3 regions of the Actinosynnema sp. NPDC020468 genome follow, and region 2 is predicted to be linked to each of the others. Evidence: riboswitches for the same ligand, from Rfam matches in the RefSeq annotation. Region 2 holds a riboswitch; each other region holds the start of a gene.
The links. Region 2 has a riboswitch for glycine ahead of gcvP (aminomethyl-transferring glycine dehydrogenase). Riboswitches for the same ligand answer to the same signal wherever they lie in the genome.
Positions count from the first base shown of each region.

Region 1: another riboswitch for glycine. It lies ahead of gcvH (glycine cleavage system protein GcvH); the one in region 2 lies ahead of gcvP (aminomethyl-transferring glycine dehydrogenase).
Region 3: another riboswitch for glycine. It lies ahead of gcvT (glycine cleavage system aminomethyltransferase GcvT); the one in region 2 lies ahead of gcvP (aminomethyl-transferring glycine dehydrogenase).

Region 1 is NZ_JBFAEO010000027.1:48,929-55,529, reverse strand. It holds gene AB0G50_RS20410 (ABC transporter permease subunit) at 1-543, opposite strand, end outside; gene AB0G50_RS20405 (ABC transporter ATP-binding protein) at 543-1,745, opposite strand; gene AB0G50_RS20400 (hypothetical protein) at 1,794-2,162, opposite strand; gene AB0G50_RS20395 (hypothetical protein) at 2,168-2,350, opposite strand; gene ald (alanine dehydrogenase) at 2,647-3,753, opposite strand; glycine riboswitch at 3,952-4,043, shown strand; gene gcvH (glycine cleavage system protein GcvH) at 4,166-4,546, shown strand; gene AB0G50_RS20380 (L-serine ammonia-lyase) at 4,553-5,911, shown strand; gene AB0G50_RS20375 (hypothetical protein) at 5,986-6,601, opposite strand, start outside.
Region 2 is NZ_JBFAEO010000024.1:9,802-16,402, forward strand. It holds gene AB0G50_RS18565 (hypothetical protein) at 124-357, shown strand; gene AB0G50_RS18570 (CDP-alcohol phosphatidyltransferase family protein) at 675-1,265, shown strand; gene gcvH (glycine cleavage system protein GcvH) at 1,305-1,706, shown strand; gene garA (glycogen accumulation regulator GarA) at 1,820-2,275, shown strand; gene AB0G50_RS18585 (MerR family transcriptional regulator) at 2,272-2,961, shown strand; gene AB0G50_RS18590 (bifunctional nuclease family protein) at 3,106-3,579, shown strand; gene AB0G50_RS18595 (MerR family transcriptional regulator) at 4,082-4,648, shown strand; glycine riboswitch at 4,712-4,802, shown strand; gene gcvP (aminomethyl-transferring glycine dehydrogenase) at 4,955-6,601, shown strand, end outside.
Region 3 is NZ_JBFAEO010000054.1:18,858-25,458, forward strand. It holds gene AB0G50_RS29985 (acyl-CoA dehydrogenase family protein) at 1-220, shown strand, start outside; gene AB0G50_RS29990 (CaiB/BaiF CoA-transferase family protein) at 221-1,345, shown strand; gene AB0G50_RS29995 (hypothetical protein) at 2,257-2,418, shown strand; gene AB0G50_RS30000 (helix-turn-helix transcriptional regulator) at 2,599-3,084, shown strand; gene AB0G50_RS30005 (hypothetical protein) at 3,271-3,639, shown strand; gene AB0G50_RS30010 (DUF3817 domain-containing protein) at 3,655-3,957, shown strand; glycine riboswitch at 4,021-4,113, shown strand; glycine riboswitch at 4,114-4,208, shown strand; gene gcvT (glycine cleavage system aminomethyltransferase GcvT) at 4,313-5,407, shown strand; gene glyA (serine hydroxymethyltransferase) at 5,421-6,601, shown strand, end outside.

The sequences.
Region 1 (6,601 bases), on a different contig from region 2:
CAACGCGCCCACGCCGACGCCGAACATCGTCATCAGGATCGACGCCACGAGGCCCACCGCGCACATCGCGAGCCAGCCGCCCGCGTCCGGCAGCGCCGACGGCGAGGAGGTCAGCGCGATGCCGATGCTCACCGACGCCACGATCACGATGCCGTAGAACGCGCCCCACGCGATGTAGACCAGCATCTTCGCGGTCAGCGCGGCGACCCGGTTGGGCGCGGTGAGGAACGTGGTGGTGATGGTCCGCCGGTTGATCTCGTTCGAGATCGCGAGCCCGCCGAAGATCATCGGGAAGATCGTCGCCACGTTGATGCTGCGCGCCATGCCGAACAGCGACAGCTGCCACTGGCTGGGGTCCAACCCGAAGGCGTTGGTCAGCTCCTCGGCCTCGGAGCTGCTGAACACCTCGAGGATGCCGTCACCGATCGCGCCCGTGCCGAGCGCCCAGCCCAGCGCGATCACGAACGTCGGGATGAGCAGTCCCCACCACAACCCGGTGGTGGTCGTCTTGCGGAACTCCGCCTTGACCAGGTTTCCCAGCATCACGCACCGCCCCCGAGACCGCCCTGGCCGGGCTGGTCGTACCCCTGCTGCCGATCCTGCTGGTACCCCTGCGGCGGCGTGCCCGGAGGCGGTACCGCGGGAGGCGGTGCCACCGGAGGCGGCACGACCGGCGGGGGAGCCTGCTGGTACCCCGGCTGCTGGTACCCCTGCGGCGGCGCGTAGTAGCCCGAACCCGGCGGCTGCCCGCCGTACGGGTTCTGCGCCGCCGGGTCGCCGTACGGGTTCGGCGCCGCGTACGGGTTCGGAGCCCCGTACTGCTGCTGTGGCGGCGGCGCCGCGTACTGACCGCTGGTCAGCTGGAAGAACAGCCGTTCCAGGTCGGCCTTCTCCTCCTGGATGCCGTACACCGACACGCCCGCCTTCAGCGCGAGGTCGGCGACCCGCTTCGCGTCGACGCCCGCGATCGCGATCCGGCCGTCCGGCACCTGCTCGATGCCCGAGATGCCCTCGGCCTGCAACGCGGCCACCAGCGCGCCCGGGTCCGACGGCTGCACCAGCACCCGGCTCTGCTGCGAGTCGCGCAGGTTCGCCAGCGGGCCGTAGTACATGGTCTGGCCGCGGCTGACGATCACCACCTGGTCCACCGTCTGCTCGACCTCGGCCAGCAGGTGGCTGGAGATCAGCACCGTGCGGCCGGACCGGGCGTAGGACTGGAGGAACTGCCGCAGCCAGGCGATGCCCTCGGGGTCGAGGCCGTTGGCCGGCTCGTCCAGGACCAGCACCTGCGGGTCGCCGAGCAGCGCGGTGGCCAGTGCCAGCCGCTGCTTCATGCCCAGCGAGAACCCGCCCGCCTTGCGGTCCGCGGCCTGGCCGAGGCCGACCAGTTCCAACACCCGGTCCGCCTGCTGGTCCGGCACGCCGATCGCGGCCGCGTACACCCGCAGGTGGTTGCGCGCGGTGCGCTTGGGGTGGAACCCCTGCGCCTCCAGCACCGCGCCGACGACCCGACCCGGGTTGCCGAGCTGGTGGAACGGGCGCCCGTTGATCAGGCCGATGCCCGCGGTCGGCGTCACCAGCCCGAGCAGCATGCGCAGGGTCGTCGTCTTGCCGGCGCCGTTCGGACCGAGGAAGCCGGTCACCGAACCGGGTTCCACCGTGAAGCTCAGATTCTGCACCGCTGCGACCGGACCGAACTGCTTGGTCAAGTTCTGCACCACGATGCGGCCACTGCCGTCGTGCACGCGTCCCTCCCGAGTGCTCCTACCGGGGGTCATCCTGCCCTAGGCGGATCACTCGGGTCGGGCGTGTCGTGGTTTCCGCGTCACCTCCGGTAGATCCCGGGTGGTGGTGACACGTCCGAACGGGTAGCGCAGCGGTCGCCTGCGCTCGCGGTGCGGCACGCCCTCGCCGATGAGGTGCTGGTGCGCCATCGTCCACACCTGGCACGGCCACCGCTTGTGCCGCAGCACGCCGACGCACGCGAGGCACCGGCTGTCCGGATCCGGTTGGTGCACGGTCAACAGCAGCCGCCAGCCGTCGGCGAGCCGGTGGATCTCGGAGCGCGCCAGCGGCACCAGCGCGTCGGCCTCGCCGCTCTCGGCGACCTCGTCCAGGTGGGCCAGCCGGCGCAGCACGGCGGCGCGGAGCGCTTCGTCCACCCCGATCACATCCGGTCCGCGGCCTGGTCGAGCAGGCGGTGCAACCGACGGGTCTGGGTGACCGACATCACAGCCGATTCGCCGGGCGGGGCGACGAGCAGCACCCGGTCGTCCTCCACCACCACCGTCACCGACCGGTCTCGGCCGAACGGGTCGTGGCAGTCGATCCAGCCCTGCGGGTGTGCCATGAGCGCTCCGATCCCTGCGGCGGAAGGTCTGCCTGAGGCATCGGTCGAGACCGTGTCGTGACTGACCCGTTACGACGCGAATTCACTCGTTTGCTTGAGGCACAACCACGGAACGTGCCCTGACGCGGTGAAGAATTGGCCACGACTCGACCCCCGCGCCTGGGCAGCGGACCCCGTTCCCGGCTAAGATTGGCCACGCGGCCCGCTCCCAGTGACCCCCAGGCTGGTTGAGCGGGCCGCCTCACGTTGAAAGGGCCGCCCGCGGTTGTGCGGGCGGCCCTTTCCTGTTGCGGCGATCAGCTCTCGAAGGCCGTGAACTCCAGCTCGTGCGCCTGCGCGACCGGCTCGTTGGTCAGCAGGCCCTCGTGCACGTTGAGGCCGGGCGCCAGGGCGGCGTCGGCGGCCAGCGCGGCACGCCATCCCTTGTCCGCCAACGCGACCGCGTACGGCAGCGTGACGTTGGTCAGCGCGTAGGTCGACGTGCGGGGCACCGCGCCGGGCATGTTGGCGACGCAGTAGAAGACCGAGTCGTGCACCTGGTAGGTCGGGTCGGCGTGGGTGGTCGGCCGCGAGTCGGCGAAGCAGCCGCCCTGGTCGATCGCGATGTCCACGAGCACCGAGCCCGGCTTCATCTGCGCGACCAGCTCGTTGCTCACCAGCTTGGGCGCCTTCGCGCCGGGCACCAGCACCGCGCCGATCACCAGGTCCGCCTCGCGCACGGCCTGGTCGACCGAGTAGCGGTTGGACGTGACGGTGCGCAGCCGGCCCTGGAACAGCGAGTCGATGTGCCGGAGGCGGTCCACGTTGGTGTCGAGGATCTCCACGTCCGCGCCGAGGCCGACGGCGATGGTGGCCGCGTTGAGGCCCGCCACGCCGCCGCCGATCACCACGACCCGCGCCGGGTGCACGCCGGGCACGCCGCCGGGCAGCACGCCGCGCCCGCCGGAGGGCTTCATCAGCGAGAACGCGCCGACCTGGGGCGCGAGCCTGCCCGCGACCTCGGACATCGGTGCCAGCAGCGGCAGCGCGCCGTTCGCGGTCTGCACGGTCTCGTAGGCGATGGCCGTGGTGCCGGAGTCCAGCAGCGCCCGCGTCAGCGGCAGGTCGGCGGCGAGGTGCAGGTAGGTGAACAGCACCTGGCCCTTGCGCAGCCGGGGGTACTCGACCGCGATGGGCTCCTTGACCTTGAGCACCAGGTCGCCCTCGGCCCACACGTCGTCCGCGGTGGCCAGCACCTTGGCGCCGGCGGCGAGGTACTCCTCGTCGGTGATGGCCGAGCCCAGACCCGCGCCGGCCTCGACGAACACCTCGTGCCCGCGGGAGGACAGCTCGTGGGCGCCCGCGGGGGTCAGCGCGACGCGGTACTCGTGGTTCTTGATCTCGCGGGGAACTGCGATCCGCACGGTGGGCTCCTTCGCTCCTACTCGGTACGCCAAAGGTCGGGTACCCGGTGCGCCCTGTCATCGTGCCGGGAGCACGAACGGCGAGGTCCGCGTTTGTGCGAGGTGAACAAGGGCCGCCGCGCGTTGACACCCGTCGTGGTCGGCACCTAGCGTTCGGGTCACTCCAACTGAACATCGGCCGCGGCGCCCACCTGCGCCGGAACCCGCGCGGGAGAGTCCTCGGCACGACCGGGGCGCCGAAGGAGCAAGCACCCCGCACACTCTCAGGCAGCGAGAACCGCGCGGGCGAGGCGACTCTGGAAAGCGTGCCCCGCGGCGCGCACCCACGGTGCAAGCCGCGACGATGCGGTGAAGCTCTCAGGTCCCAGGACAGAGCAGGGGACCTGGAACCCACCTGTCAGGGAGCGCTGCCGTGACCTTTCCCGAACACCTGCTGTACACCGCCGAGCACGAGTGGGTCGACTGGGTGCCGGGCACCCAGGAGCCCGTGTCGGTGGGCATCACCTCCTACGCCGCGTCCTCGCTGGGCGACATCGTGTTCGTGCAGCTGCCCGAGGTCGGCACGGTCGTGCAGTCCGGCGACGTGTGCGGCGAGCTCGAGTCGACCAAGTCGGTGAGCGACCTGTACGCGCCGGTCAGCGGCGAGGTGGTCGAGGTCAACACCGCGGTCGGGGACGACCCGTCGGCGATCAACGACGACCCGTACGGCGAGGGTTGGCTGTTCAAGGTCACCGTCACCGACGCGCAGGGCCTGCTCACCGCCGCGAAGTACGCGGAACTGACCGAGAGCTGAGCGGCCGTGGCGATCAGCGTCTTCGACCTGTTCTCCATCGGTATCGGGCCGTCCAGTTCCCACACGGTCGGCCCGATGCGAGCCGCGACCATGTTCATCGATCGATTGCCTCTGAATTCAGTCGACCGGGTGCATGTGGAGCTGTTCGGCTCACTCGGTGCAACCGGACATGGTCACGGCAGCCCGAAGGCGGTGCTGCTGGGTCTGGAGGGTCACCGGCCGGAGGAGGTCGACCCCCGGGAGGCCGAGCGGCGGGTGGCCGAAATCCGGGCGACGGGCCGGTTGCTGCTGGGTGGCGTGCGGGAGATCGCGTTCCGCGAAGACACCGACCTGGTGATGCACCGCCGCAAGTCGCTGCCGCTGCACCCGAACGGGATGAGCTTCGCCGCCTACTCGGGTGATGCGGTGGTCGACTCGGCGGTGTACTACTCCGTCGGCGGCGGCTTCGTGGTGGACGAGACCGCGACCGGCGCCGACCGCATCAAGCCCGACACCACCCCGCTCGCCCTGCCCTTCCGGACCGGGGACGAGTTGTTGGCGCGCACGCGCGAGCACGGCCTGTCGATCAGCGAGGTGATGCTGGCGAACGAGCTGTCCTGGCGGCCGGAGGCCGAGGTGCGCTCGTCGCTGCTGCGCATCTGGGGCGTCATGCAGGAGTGCGTGGCGCAGGGGTGCGTCGAGACCGGCGAGCTGCCGGGTGGTCTGAAGGTGCGGCGGCGCGCGGCGGAGATGCACGCGCGGTTGGCCTCGGAGCACTACGCGACCGACCCGCTGCGGGTGATGGACTGGGTGACGCTGTTCGCGCTGGCGGTGAACGAGGAGAACGCCGCCGGCGGCCGGGTGGTGACGGCGCCGACGAACGGCGCGGCCGGGATCGTGCCGGCGGTGCTGCACTACTACGCCAGGTTCGTGCCGGGCGCGTCGGACGACGGCATCGTGCGGTTCCTGCTGACGGCCGGCGCGATCGGCGTGCTGTTCAAGGAGAACGCGTCGATCTCGGGCGCCGAGGTCGGGTGCCAGGGCGAGGTCGGGTCGGCGTGCTCGATGGCGGCGGGCGGGTTGGCCGAGGTGCTGGGCGGCACGCCGGAGCAGGTCGAGAACGCGGCGGAGATCGCGATGGAGCACAACCTCGGCCTGACGTGCGACCCGATCGGGGGACTGGTGCAGATCCCGTGCATCGAGCGCAACGCGCTGGCGTCGATCAAGGCGATCACGGCGGCGCGGATGGCGCTGCGGGGCGACGGCTCGCACTTCGTGTCGCTGGACAAGGTCATCAAGACCATGCGCGAAACCGGCAAGGACATGAAGGTGAAGTACAAGGAAACGGCCCGCGGCGGTCTCGCGGTGAACGTCATCGAGTGCTGATTCCCAGGTCCTGATTTCGCGACGCCCCCCGTCCCGCGCCCGAGCGCGCGGCGGGGGGCTTTCTCGCGGCGGGCTCAGGCCTGGCCGACGAAGATCGCCTTCCCGGAGCCGAAGTCCGGTTGCAGGGCTATTTGGAGTTCGCCCGGTTCGGCGGTCACCGCGAAGGAGACCTGGTAGGTGTAGGACTTTCCCGGCAGCACCGTCGTGGATTCGAAGTCGGTGTCGCAGGGGCCGTCCAGGTCGAAGATCGAGTCGGCTTTGCGGCCGTTGAACTGGGCGTCCACCCCGATCGTCAGAACGGCCGTCCCGAAGGGTTTCGCGGAGCCGTTCACCACGGTGATCGCGACCTTCGCCGCCCTGGTCACGTCCGACGGCGCGGCGTAGCGGCCCGGGGTGCAGGTGGTCGGGGCGGCGACCTCGACCGCCAGGCCGCCGGGCCACGTGTAGCGCTCGCCCCACGTCGGCGCCCTCCGGGCGGCGGGCGGCGGGGCGACGACGCCTTCGGCCCGGGCCGAGGCGCTCGCCGGGGTGACCGTGCCGCTGTCCGCGGCCCCGTCCAGGGTGTTGACCAGCGCGGACTGGACCATCACGGACACCACGATCGCCACGACGCACAGCACCACGGCGATCGCGGCCATCGCTCGCCGGGTGCCGGCCAGGGCGATGATCCCCAGGACCGCGCCGACGAGC
Region 2 (6,601 bases):
GGTCCGATGGGCGAGACATCCCGGAAATCGACAGGTGTCGCGCGCCACAGTCCCGCAGAATGCTCCCGTGTCGGGGTTAACGCCGCGAAGGCCGCGCGCGACACCCTGTACGGAGGGATTCACATGAGCACCAGAACGGAAACCGAGGCCGAACCCGCGAAGCGCAGGGCGGCGCGTGCCGGCTCGACCGGCGCGGGAACGCTGCCCACAGCCCCGTGCAGCGTGGTCTGGAGCAAGGGCCACGCCTACGTCCTCGAAGGTTTCCGCGCCCGCTGGGTAGGCGTGGACGACCGCGGTCGACCCCAGGCCCTGACCGGCGACGAACTACAGCGCCGGGGCTGGTCCCGCACCCGCTGACCACCCGCGGGCCCATCCGGTCGGACCTCTGGGGTGGTCCGCCCGGCCGGCGCGCGACCCCTGACCGAGCTGAGCGCCCGCGCGTGCCGCGGTCGACCGGCCGAAATACGCGGTCCGGTGCTGAATCGTGCTTTCCTGCGCTTTCGCGCCCGTTTTCGACACCTGTCGGAAACACCGGCGAAACGTGGTCGACCCGGGTTCACCGCCGGTGAGTGGTGAACCCGGGACGGGTGAGCGGATTCGCCGTCCCGGGTGAATTCCCGCTGCCCGGACGGCCGGCGGTCCCCGCACCCCGGTCGACCTCTAGAGTTCGCCCCGTGGCTACCCACGAGCCCGCCGACCGGTGGCTGACCATCCCCAACGCGCTCAGCGTGCTGCGGCTCCTCGGCGTGCCGCTGTTCCTCTACCTGCTGCTCGGCCCGCACGCCGACGGCTGGGCGGTCGTCGTCCTGGTCGCCGCCGGCCTGTCCGACTGGCTGGACGGCAAGATCGCCCGCTGGCTCGACCAGATGAGCAGGCTCGGCGCGCTGCTCGACCCCGCCGCCGACCGCCTCTACATCCTCGCCACGCTCGTCGCGTTCGTGGTCCGCGACATCGTGCCGCTGTGGGTGGTCGTGGTGCTCGTCGGCCGCGAGGTCGTGGTGGGCGCGTGCCTGCCGGTGCTGCGCGCCCGCGGCTACGGCCCGTTCGAGGTCAGCTACCTCGGCAAGGGCGCCACGTTCAACCTGCTCTACGCCTTCCCGATCCTGCTGCTCGCCCAGGGCACGTCGACGGCGGCGCAGATCGCCCGGCCCATCGCGTACGCCTTCATGGTGTGGGGAGGCGCGCTCTACCTGTGGTCGGGCGCGCTCTACGTCTACCAGTTCGTGCTCGCGCTGCGCCGAAGGCCGGGGGTGGCGGCCGCCTGACGGGGTCGTGGGAGGATTCGGCGGCGAAGATCCACCGTCATGAAGGAGCGCACCGCGGTGATTCCCGAGGAGCTGAAGTACACCGAGGAACATGAGTGGGTGCTGCGCACAGGTGACGACACCGTGCGCATCGGCATCACGGACTACGCCCAGTCCCAACTCGGCGACGTCGTGTTCGTCCAGCTCCCCGAACTCGGCGAGCAGGTCGGCGCCGGTCAGACGCTCGGCGAGGTCGAGTCGACCAAGAGCGTCTCCGACATCTACGCGCCGCTCGCCGGTGAGGTCGTCGCCCGCAACGACGCGCTCGACCAGGAACCCGACCTGGTCAACACCGACCCGTACGGTGAGGGTTGGATGATCGAGCTGCGGCTGAACGACCCGGCCGCGGTCGAGGACCTGCTCGACGCCGTCGCGTACCAGGAGTTGGCGGCGCAGGGGTGACGTCGATCTTCCGGCGGCTCTTCGGTCGGAGGGGGAGCCGCTCCTCAGAGGCCAGCTCGGGCACGATAGGTTCTAGCGGTCCCGACGGTTCCAGCAGCAGGAGGAGAGCTCAGGTGAGCACGAACGACGGGCCAGGCGTTCCGCCCGAGCAGGGCCCGGAGCGGACCTCCGTTTTCCGGGCCGACTTCCTCGCCGAGGTCGAGGGCGCAGAGGCCCCCGCCGGTGAGCCGGCCGTCGCCGGTGTCGACGCGCTGCCGGCCGGGTCCGCCCTGCTGGTGGTCAAGCGCGGTCCCAACGCGGGTTCGCGGTTCCTCTTGGACCGCGACACGACCAGCGCGGGCCGGCACCCCGACAGCGACATCTTCCTCGACGACGTGACGGTGTCCCGCCGGCACGCCGAGTTCCGCCGCGAGGGCGGCGAGTTCGTGGTGATCGACGTGGGCAGCCTCAACGGCACCTACGTCAACCGCGAGCCCGTCGACCAGGCGGTGCTCGCCAACGGCGACGAGGTCCAGATCGGCAAGTTCCGCCTCGTGTTCCTGACCGGTCCGGGCGCCGGGGGGCAGTGACCGCGGCCGGGCGGTCGCAGCGCGGGGGGTTGAGCATCGGAGCGGTGCTCTCGCAACTCCGCGCGGACTTCCCGGACGTGACGATCTCCAAGATCAGGTTCCTGGAGTCGGAAGGTCTGGTCCGCCCGGCACGAACGGCATCGGGGTACCGCCAGTTCACCTCCGCCGACGTCGAACGTCTGCGGTACGTGCTGGCGGCCCAGCGCGACCGGTACCTGCCGTTGAAGGTCATCAAGGAGCAGTTGGACGGCGCTCCGGACGCTCCGCACCCGGTCGGTGCGGAGCAGTTCGGCGCCCCGACCTCGCGCGTGACGCGGGACGACCTGGTCACCCGGGCCGGCATCGAGCCCGGCGTGCTGGCCGAGCTGGAGCGCTTCGGCCTGGTGAAGCCGGGTCCCGCGGGGTGGTACGACGGCGACGCGGTGCAGATCGCGACGACCGTGCGGGCGTTGGCGCGGCACGGTGTGGAACCGCGCCACCTGCGGCCCTTCCAGGCCGCGGCGGACCGCGAGGTCGGGTTGGTGGAGCAGCTGGTGGCACCTTTGTCCCGGCAGCGCGACCCGCAGTCGCGGGCCCGTGCCGAGGAGGTCGTCCGGGAGCTGGCGGCGCTGTCCGTAACGCTGCACACACTCCTGGTCAAAGTGGGTCTTCGCGAGGCCGTCGCGAACCGCGTTTCGCCCAGGTGAACAGGTGTCCGCATGCTGATCCCGGCTACCCGGGCGGTTGCGCAGAAGGCCCGCTTGGCGGGTAGCGTCGGAGATGTGGGTGGGGGATCCTCGTGAGGTAGCGGGGACGCCAGAATTTCAGCGCGCTGAGGGAGGCGAGACCCGATGAGCGAAATGCGTGTCGTCGGTGTGCGGGTGGAACTGCCCGCGAACCAGCCGATCCTGCTGCTGCGCGAAACCGAGGGCGAACGCTACCTGCCGATCTGGATCGGCTCGGTGGAGGCGACGGCGATCGCCCTGGAGCAGCAGGGTGTCCGGCCCGCGCGGCCGTTGACCCACGACCTGCTCAAGGACGTGATCGGCGCGCTCGGCCGGCAGTTGGAACAGGTCCGGATCACCGACCTCCAGGAGGGGACCTACTTCGCCGAACTCGTCTTCGACGGCGACATCCGCGTGTCGGCCCGGCCGAGCGACTCGGTGGCGCTGGCGCTGCGGATCGGGGTGCCGATCCACGCCGAGGAGAGCGTCCTGGCGGAGGCGGGTCTGATCATCCCCGACGAGCAGGAGGACGAGGTCGAGAAGTTCCGGGAGTTCCTGGACTCGGTCTCGCCGGAGGACTTCCGCGGCGCGGACACCTGAACCGCCGCGCGACCTCGACCGGCCCCGTGCACCGCGAGCCCTGACGGCTCCCGTCGGGGCCGTTTCGCGTTTCCGGGTGTCGGGGTGGTCGCGGGTGACGCGCGGTGGTCGACCGGACGGCTCGACGTGCCCGGAGGAGGTCTCGGGGTCGCGTTCACCACGAGGGGTCGGGTTTCGGCCGCGAAGTGAAAGCCGGCCCCTCGTGGTGTGTGCGGTGAGTTGTGGATCAACCCCGTGTGCCACCCCCTGGTGTCACACTTCTGGATTACACAACGTCAACGGTGCTGCGCTAAACGATCACTAAACGCCACCCGAATGGGCTACGTCAGACGGCTTCCTCAACCTCAACCTGAGGTTGAGGTAAGACACGCCCAGCGAGTCGCGTTGACCCGGCCCCTACCCGGTCTTACCGTCGAGCTCAGGTGAATCGGCACGGTGTCATTCGTAGAGCACCGAGGTCGCTTCACGCCGGTCGGCGAGACCGGGTCGAGGGGAGGCAGGCGTGGTCGAGGAAGCGCGCATCCGGGCCGGCACCGGCGAACAGGGTGAGCTGTTCCCGGACTCCTCGCTGCCGGACGAGCTCGTCGGGTACCGCGGGCCCGCCGCGTGCCAGATCGCGGGCATCACCTACCGCCAGTTGGACTACTGGGCGCGCACGGGACTGGTCAACCCGACGATAAGGAGTGCGCACGGCTCGGGGAGCCAACGGCTGTACTCCTTCAAGGACATCCTGGTGCTCAAGGTCGTCAAGCGACTCCTGGACACCGGCGTGAGCCTCCAGAACATCCGCGTCGCGGTCGACCACCTGCGCAGGCGCGGCGTGCAGGACCTGGCCCGGATCACGCTCTTCAGCGACGGCACCACGGTCTACGAGTGCACGTCGCCGGAGGAGGTCGTCGACCTGCTCCAGGGCGGTCAGGGCGTGTTCGGCATCGCGGTCAGCGGCGCGATGCGGGAGATCAGCGGCACCATCCACGACTTCCCGGCCGAGCGGGCCGACGGCGTCGTGCTGGAGGAGACACCGGACGACGAGCTGTCCCGCCGCAGGCGCACCCGCGCGACCGGCTGAGATCCGCGTCGCGCCGACAACCTCGGAGCCCGAGCCGCCGGGTAGGATCGGCGGGTAGTCGCTTTACCCCGCGCGGGAGAGTCCGAGCCCGTCTCGGCGCCGAAGGAGCAACTCCTCCCCGGAACCTCTCAGGCACACGAACCGCGCGGGTGAGACGCCTCTGGAAAGTGGGCCGGGCAACCGACCCCGCCGACGGTGCAAGCCCGGTCCCGGCCGGGTGAAGCTCTCAGGCGCCCGTGTCGGGCGGAAGACAGAGGGGGAGGGCAACGGCAGGAGTCTGTCCGCAGCCCCCCGAAAGGCGCCCCCATGACGCAGGACCGCATCCCTCTCGCCGCGCTCGAACACGGCACCCCGTTCGCGGACCGCCACGTCGGGCCGCGGCCCGCGGAGCTGGCCCGGATCCTCGACGTGATCGGCGTCGGCTCGCTGGAGGAGCTGGCCCAGCGCGCGGTGCCCGAGTCGATCCGCGTGCGCGACCTGGTGCTGGACCTGCCCGCGCCCGCCACCGAGACCGAGGCGCTGGCCGAGCTGCGCGCCCTCGCGGCCCGCAACCGGCCGATGACCCAGATGATCGGCCTGGGCTACTACGGCACCACCACGCCGCCGGTGATCCGCCGCAACGTGCTGGAGAGCCCGGCCTGGTACACGGCCTACACGCCGTACCAGCCGGAGATCTCGCAGGGTCGGCTGGAGGCGCTGCTGAACTTCCAGACCGTCGTCGGCGACCTGACCGGGTTGCCGCTGGCCAACGCGTCGATGCTGGACGAGTCCACCGCGGCGGCCGAGGCGATGACGCTGGTGCGCCGCGCCGGCCGGTCCAAGTCGGCCCGGTTCGTGGTCGACGTCGACACGCTGCCGCAGACGCTCGCGGTCATCGAGACCCGCGCCGAGCCGCTGGGCATCGAGATCGTCACCGCCGACCTGTCCCAGGGCCTCGAGGGGCTCGGGCTGGGCGGCGACTTCTTCGGCGTGCTGCTGTCCTACCCCGGCGCGTCCGGCGTCGTGCGGGACCAGGCCGGGCTGATCGAGGAGATCCACAAGGCGGGCGCGCAGGCGGTCGTGGTCGCGGACCTGCTGGCGCTGACGCTGCTGCGCGCGCCGGGTGAGATCGGCGCGGACGTCGTCGTGGGCACCACCCAGCGGTTCGGCGTGCCGATCGGGTTCGGCGGGCCGCACGCGGGCTACATGGCCGTGCGCCAGGGCCTGGAGCGGCAGCTGCCCGGCCGGCTGGTCGGCGTGTCGGTCGACGCGGACGGCTCGTTGGCCTACCGGCTCGCGTTGCAGACCCGCGAGCAGCACATCCGCCGCGAGAAGGCGACCTCGAACATCTGCACCGCGCAGGTGCTGCTGGCGGTGATCGCGTCGATGTACGCGGTCTACCACGGCCCGGACGGCCTGCGGAACATCGCGACCCGGGCGCACCGGATGGCGACCGTGCTGGCCGCCGGCCTGTGCGAGGGCGGCGTGGACGTCGTGCACGGCGAGTTCTTCGACACCGTGCGCGCGCACGTCGAGGGCCGGGCGGCCGACGTCGTCGCGGCGGCGCGGGACCTGGGCGTGAACCTGTGGCAGGTCGACGCGGACCACGTGCAGATCGCGTGCGACGAGACGACCACGCGCGGGCACCTCGAGTCGGTGTGGAAGGCGTTCGGCGTCACCGTGTCCGACGTCGACGGGCTGGACGGCGACACCGCCGACGGCATCCCGACCGACCTGCGCCGCACCACGGAGTACCTGACCCACCCGGTGTTCCACGCGCACCGCTCGGAGACCGCGCTGCTGCGCTACCTGCGGTCGTTGTCGGACAAGGACGTCGCGCTCGACCGGAGCATGATCCCGCTGGGCTCGTGCACGATGAAGCTCAACGCGACGGCCGAGATGGAGCCGATCACCTGGCCCGAGTTCGCCGACCTGCACCCGTTCGCGCCCGCGTCCGACGCCGAGGGGATGCTG
Region 3 (6,601 bases), on a different contig from region 2:
GCACCTGGAGGGGCGGCTGGACGTGCCGACGGCGGCGATGGCGAAGTGGTGGGCCTCGGAGCGGCTGTGCCGGGTCGTGGACGAGTGCGTGCAGCTGTTCGGCGGCTACGGGTACATGACCGAGTACCCGATCGCGCGGGCGTGGGCGGACGCGCGCGTGCAGAAGATCTACGGCGGGACGAACGAGATCATGAAGGAAATCATCGCGAGGTCGCTCTAAATGGGCCCCCTCGAAGGGCTCCGGGTGGTCGAACTGGCGGGCCTCGCCCCCGCGCCGTTCGGCTGCATGGTGCTGGCCGACCTCGGCGCGTCGGTGGTGCGGGTGGACCGCGTGCGCGGCGGGTCGGCCGTGCCGGGCGACCTGCTCGGCCGCGGCCGCCGGTCGGTCGGCGTCGACCTGCGTCGTCCGGAGGGCGCCGAGGTGGTGCTCCGGCTGGTCGAGTCGGCGGACGTGCTGGTCGAGGGCTTCCGCCCGGGCGTCACCGAACGCCTCGGCCTCGGGCCGGCGCGGTGCCTGGCGCGCAACCCCGGCCTGATCTACGGCCGGATGACGGGGTGGGGCCAGACGGGCCCGCTCGCGTCGGCGGCCGGGCACGACATCGACTACATCGCGGTCGCGGGCGCGCTGGAGCCCATCGGGCGGGCGGGCGCGCCGCCCACCGTGCCGCTGAACCTGCTCGGCGACTTCGGCGGCGGCGGTCTGCTGCTCGCGATGGGCGTGCTGGCCGCCCTGTACGAGCGGTCGCGCTCGGGCCGGGGCCAGGTCGTGGACGCGGCGATGGTGGACGGCGCGGCGCTGCTGACCACGTTCGTGCACAGCATGGCGTCGTCCGGCGCGTGGCCGGGCGGCCGCGGCGGGAACCTGCTCGACGGCGGCGCCCCGTTCTACGACGTGTACGAGGCGTCGGACGGCGGTTTCGTCGCGATCGGCGCCCTGGAGGAGAAGTTCTACGCGGACCTGGTCGCCCTGCTGGACCTGCCGCCCGACCTCCCGGACCGCAACGACCCGAGCACCTGGCCCCACCTCCGCACCCTGATCGCCGCCGCCGTGGCCACCCGCCCGCGCGACGAGTGGGCCGCCCTGGCCGCCGGCCGCGACGCCTGCCTCGCCCCCGTGCTGACCCCGCGGGAAGCACCGTCCCACCCCCACAACCAGGCGAGGTCGACCTTCGTGGACATCGCCGGCATCCCCCAACCCGCACCGGCACCCCGCTTCGCCCGCACCCCGGCCGCGGTGCCCGCCCCGCCGCCGAGGCAGGGCGAGCACACCGCGGAGGTCCTGGCGGAGGCCGGCTACGCGGAGGCCGAGGTCGACGCGCTTCGTGCCGCGGGCGTGGTGGCCTGACACCGGGACGCCGAGGGTTGGCCGGTCGTCCGACCTGACGCCTCCGGTCGGGTCGCGGCCGCCGGGGCCTCCCGCCCGGGGAAGGCGCCGTGCGGGCGGGGGGTTCGGGCTGCTCGCCGGCCGCTCCGGACCCGGGTCGCGCACGCTCGCGGTCGCCTGTGGTGACGGTGCCCCGGGTGCCGCGCTACGCCGGTGGTCGGCCTCGTGGGTCGGCGCGCCGCGGCGGGGTGGTCTGGACTGCGGGGGCGGTGTGCCGGGCCCGCGCGCGGTGGTCGCGTGTCCACGCTGGTCCGGCGGGTGGCGGTGGGGCGGAATCCGGGGTCGGGTGTCCGGAAGGCGGCGGTTGTCGCGTTCCGCCGGGAAAATCCGAGGCCGATTCGGTTCCGGGCCGTCGGGACGGGGTGGGGCGCGGGCTCCGGCGGGTGGGGCCGCCCACTCGATCGGGACCACTCGTTCGGGAGGCCGGGTGCCCCGAGCCGGGGACCGCACCCCGGCGGAAAAAGGGATTGGTCTGGTGAGGATTGGTCTGAAAAAGGGCGCAACAAAGCGGTGAAGGTGTCGCCTGAAATGGTGTCGGCCTTCATTGACCACGGTCACGCGGTGTGGTGGGTGCCGCGCAACTGGGTGACAGGGCCTGGAGAGAAGACGGTGGTGCGGCACCTCGGGGTTCGTGCGGGGAGGTGAGCGATGTGCTCGTACCCACAGCATCGACGGACGGCGGCCTGTTCTTGATCGTCCGTTCGGGTGACGCCGGCGCTCGCTCGGCGTGGCAGCGTGCTCCGACATGCGGCCGGACGTGGGATGTCGGCGGTTCGAGGGTTGTCATCCGGGTGAATGGGGGACCATGGCGGGTGACGAGGCACGCCTCGACGCGCCCAACCGGCACCTGTCAACGGACGGAGAGGCATTCAGTGAACCTCAAGAAGGTGGTGACGCTGGCGGTCGTCGCGCTGGTGTTGTTCTTCCTGATCACCCAGCCCGACCAGTCCGCCCAGGCGGTCAAGGCGGCCCTCGGCGGGCTGCGGGACGGCGCCGAGTCCATCCTGACGTTCGTCCGCAGCCTCTTCGCATAGGTGTTCGACGGCCGGGGTCACCCACGGTGGTCGGGGGCCGCCGGCGTTGCACCGTATGGGTGGAATGAGGGCTATAACGCCCTGGTAACAGGGTTTTGGCCGAACAAGGGTCTAGCGGTTGTCGGTACCCGCTAATACGGTGCGCTGCATTGGCTGATCTTCGACCGACGAGGAGGCAGAATGGTCGAGGACTCCGGAGTCGACGAGCTGCTGCGGCAGTGGGCGGCTGAGCGCTCGGACGACGCCGAGCTGCAAGAGGTGAACCGGATCAAGGACGCGTGGCTCGCCGAGGCCCCGCCGTCACCGGGGATCCCCGTGCAGCGGGCGACCGGCGGCAACCGCGGGGTGATGCGGGTCGAATCCGCGGACCCGGCGTACGTCGTGGCGATGAGGAAGCGGGCACCCGAGGTGCCCGAGGTCCTCCTCGCGGCCGCCGCCAGCTACTGGCAGCTGGTGGGCGACCTGACGGAGGCGGAAGCGTGGTGGGACGCGGGCATCAGCCCGTTGGACCAGCGCGCGCTCGACTACCGGGCGGCCGGGCTGAGCCCCGCCGACCTCGGTCGACGTCTCGGACCGATGACGGTGCTCCAGCACCTGCGTCGGGGCAGTGCGGCGGCCTGGTGTGTGGCCAGGTTGCAGAGGCAACGCCGGGACGGCGTGGCCTAGCGGGAACGAGTTCGGGGACGACCCGAGGGCTCCGCCGTCAAGGGAGCCCCAGGGCCGGCAAGGGGAGTGGGCTCTTGGCGCCGCAACCGGGAGCCCCAGTCCCGAAGGGGATGCCGCGCGGATGATCGCGCGGCCGTCCTGACGCGGGTGGTCGGGTGCTCGACCCCGCGAAGTACGATCGAGGGCATGGGCAGCGCCGTCGTCACCCCCAAGCGGGTCGGTATCGCGGTCGTGTGCCTGCTCTCGCTGGCCGTCTGCTGCGGCCTCGCCTACTGGCAGTGGGAGCGCTTCTCCGAGGCCGGCGGCACGTTCCAGAACCTCGGCTACGTCTTCCAGTGGCCCCTCTTCGGCCTCTTCCCGGCCTTCATGGTGTGGCGCATCCGCCGGTTGGACGCCCGGAACAAGGCCCGCATCGCCCAGGAGCCGGTGGCCGAGCCCGTGACCCCGCCCGTTACCGTGGCACCCGTCGGATCACCCGCGCACGACGACGAGGACGACGAGCACGCGGCCTACAACCGCTTCCTCGCGGCACTCCACGCGCGGGACACGCGGTGAGGTGAAGGTAGGGCGATGAGCGGTGCGCTGAGCCGGTTCAGGTTCATGGCTTACGTGGTGGGTGTCGGCCTGCTGGTGCTCGTGGCCGCGATGTTCGTCAAGTACCTCGGCGGCAACTCCGGGATGATGGCCGTCGTCGGTCCGGTGCACGGCTTCCTCTACGCCGTCTACCTGGTGCTGACCGTCGACCTGGCGCTCAAGTCCCGCTGGTCGATCAAGGGCACGGCCCTGGTCCTGCTGGCCGGCACGATTCCGTTCGTGTCCTTCTACGCCGAGCGCAAGGTCGTGGAGAGCGTCCGCGCCGACCGCGCGCTGTGAGCCGCCGGTTGACCGCCGACCCCGGCACGCCTAGCGTCTGGGCCACCAACTGAACACGGCCGTCGATGTCGCGCGGGAGAGTCCCCTGGAGAGCAGGGGCGCCGAAGGAGCAACTCCTCCCCGGAATCTCTCAGGCACAGCTACCGCCCGACGAAGGCAACTCTGGAAAGCAGGCGCAAGCCTCGCCCACGGTGCAAGCCGCTGCCCGAACGCAGCGGCGAAGCTCTCAGGCTCATGACAGAGGGGGAGGCTCGCTCTCGACGAGGAGTCTCCGATGGACCGTGTCATCCTTCGTACCGGCAGACCGGCCGCACAGGTCGGTCGCACTGCCGTGCGCCCACCAGGGAGGAACCCCGTGGAAAGCCGTCGGACGCCCTTGCACGCCGAGCACGAGGCGCTGGGCGCCCAGTTCACCGACTTCGCGGGCTGGCGGATGCCCCTGCGCTACGAGAGCGAACTGGCCGAGCACCACGCGGTCCGCACCTCGGCGGGCCTGTTCGACCTGACCCACATGGGTGAGATCGTGCTCACCGGCCCCGAGGCGGGCAAGGCGCTGGACTACGCGTTGGTGGGCCACTCGTCCGCGATCGGCGTCGGCCGCGCCCGCTACACCATGATCTGCGAGGCCGACGGCGGCGTGGTGGACGACCTGATCGTCTACCGGCTGGGCGACCAGGAGTTCCTGGTCGTCGCGAACGCCTCCAACGCCGCCGTGGTGCACGAGGCGATCGTGGCGCGGGCGCAGGGCTTCGACACCGAGGTCGCCGACCGCTCGGCGGACTACGCGCTGCTCGCGGTGCAGGGCCCGGCGTCGCTCGCGATCCTGGAGGGCCTCACGCCGACCGACCTCGGCACGGTCAAGTACTACGCGTCGTACCGGTCGCAGGTCGCGGGCCGCCCGGTGCTGCTGGCGCGCACGGGCTACACCGGCGAGGACGGCTTCGAGCTGTTCACCGCGCCCGCCGACGCGCCGCACGTGTGGCGCGCGCTGCTGGAGGCGGGCGCCGCGCACGACCTGAGGCCGGCGGGCCTCGGCTGCCGCGACACGCTGCGCCTGGAGGCCGGCATGCCGCTGTACGGCAACGAACTCGGCCTCGACCGCACCCCCTTCCACGCCAACCTCGGTCGCGTGGTGAAGTTCGACAAGCCGGGCGACTTCGTCGGCCGGGAAGCGCTGGAGAAGCTCGGCGACGTCGACACCACCCTGGTCGGCCTCACGACCACCTCCCGGCGCGCGCCGCGGCACGGCTACCCCGTGCTCGACGCGGAGGGCACGCCCATCGGCGAGATCACCAGCGGCGCGCTGTCGCCCACGCTGGGCTACTCGGTCGCGATGGCGTACGTCACCAAGGCGAACGCCCAGCCCGGCACGCAGTTGTCCGTCGACGTCCGTGGCAGGCGCGAACCGGTCGAGGTCGTCGCACTGCCGTTCTACAAGCGCAACTCTTAAGGGAGCCTGGACCATGTCGGAGCACTTCAACACCTCCCTCGCGGAGTTCGACCCGGAGGTCGCGCAGGCGGTGGCCGCCGAGCTGGGCCGGCAGCAGAGCACGTTGGAGATGATCGCCTCGGAGAACTTCACCCCGGTGTCGGTGCTCGAGGCGCAGGGCTCGGTGCTCACCAACAAGTACGCCGAGGGGTACCCGGGTCGTCGCTACTACGGCGGCTGCGAGCACGTCGACGTGATCGAGCGGCTGGCGATCGAGCGGGTCAAGGCGCTGTTCGGCGCCGGTTTCGCCAACGTGCAGCCGCACTCGGGCGCGCAGGCCAACGCGTCCGCCATGTTCGCGCTGCTCCAGCCCGGCGACACGATCCTCGGCCTGGACCTCGCGCACGGCGGCCACCTGACGCACGGCATGCGGATCAACTTCTCCGGCAAGCTGTACAACGTCGTGCCGTACCACGTGTCCGATGTGGACGGTCTGGTGGACCTGGCCGAGGTCGAGGCGCTGGCGCAGGAGCACCGGCCGAAGCTGATCGTGGCGGGCTGGTCGGCCTACCCGCGGCAGCTGGACTTCGCCGAGTTCCGCCGGATCGCCGACTCGGTGGGCGCGTACCTGATGGTGGACATGGCGCACTTCGCCGGCCTGGTGGCGGCGGGGCTGCACCCGAGCCCGGTGCCGCACGCGCACGTCACGACGACGACGACGCACAAGACGCTCGGCGGCCCGCGCGGCGGCGTGATCCTGACCAACGAGGCCGACCTCGCCAAGAAGATCAACTCGGCGGTGTTCCCCGGCCAGCAGGGCGGTCCGCTGGAGCACGTGATCGCGGGCAAGGCGGTGGCGTTCAAGCACGCCGCGTCGCCCGAGTTCGCCGACCGCCAGCGCCGGACCCTCGAAGGCGCGCGGATCCTGGCCGACCGACTGTCCCGTGAGGACACCGCGGCGGCGGGTGTGAAGGTGCTCACGGGCGGTACGGACGTGCACCTCGTGCTGGTCGACCTGGTCGGGTCCGAGCTGGACGGCAAGCAGGCCGAGGACCGGCTGCACGAGGTGGGGATCACGGTCAACCGCAACGCGGTGCCGAACGACCCGCGTCCGCCGATGGTCACCTCCGGCCTGCGGATCGGCACGCCGGCGCTGGCCACCCGCGGGTTCGGCGCCGAGGACTTCACCGAGGTGGCGGACGTCATCGCGAGCGC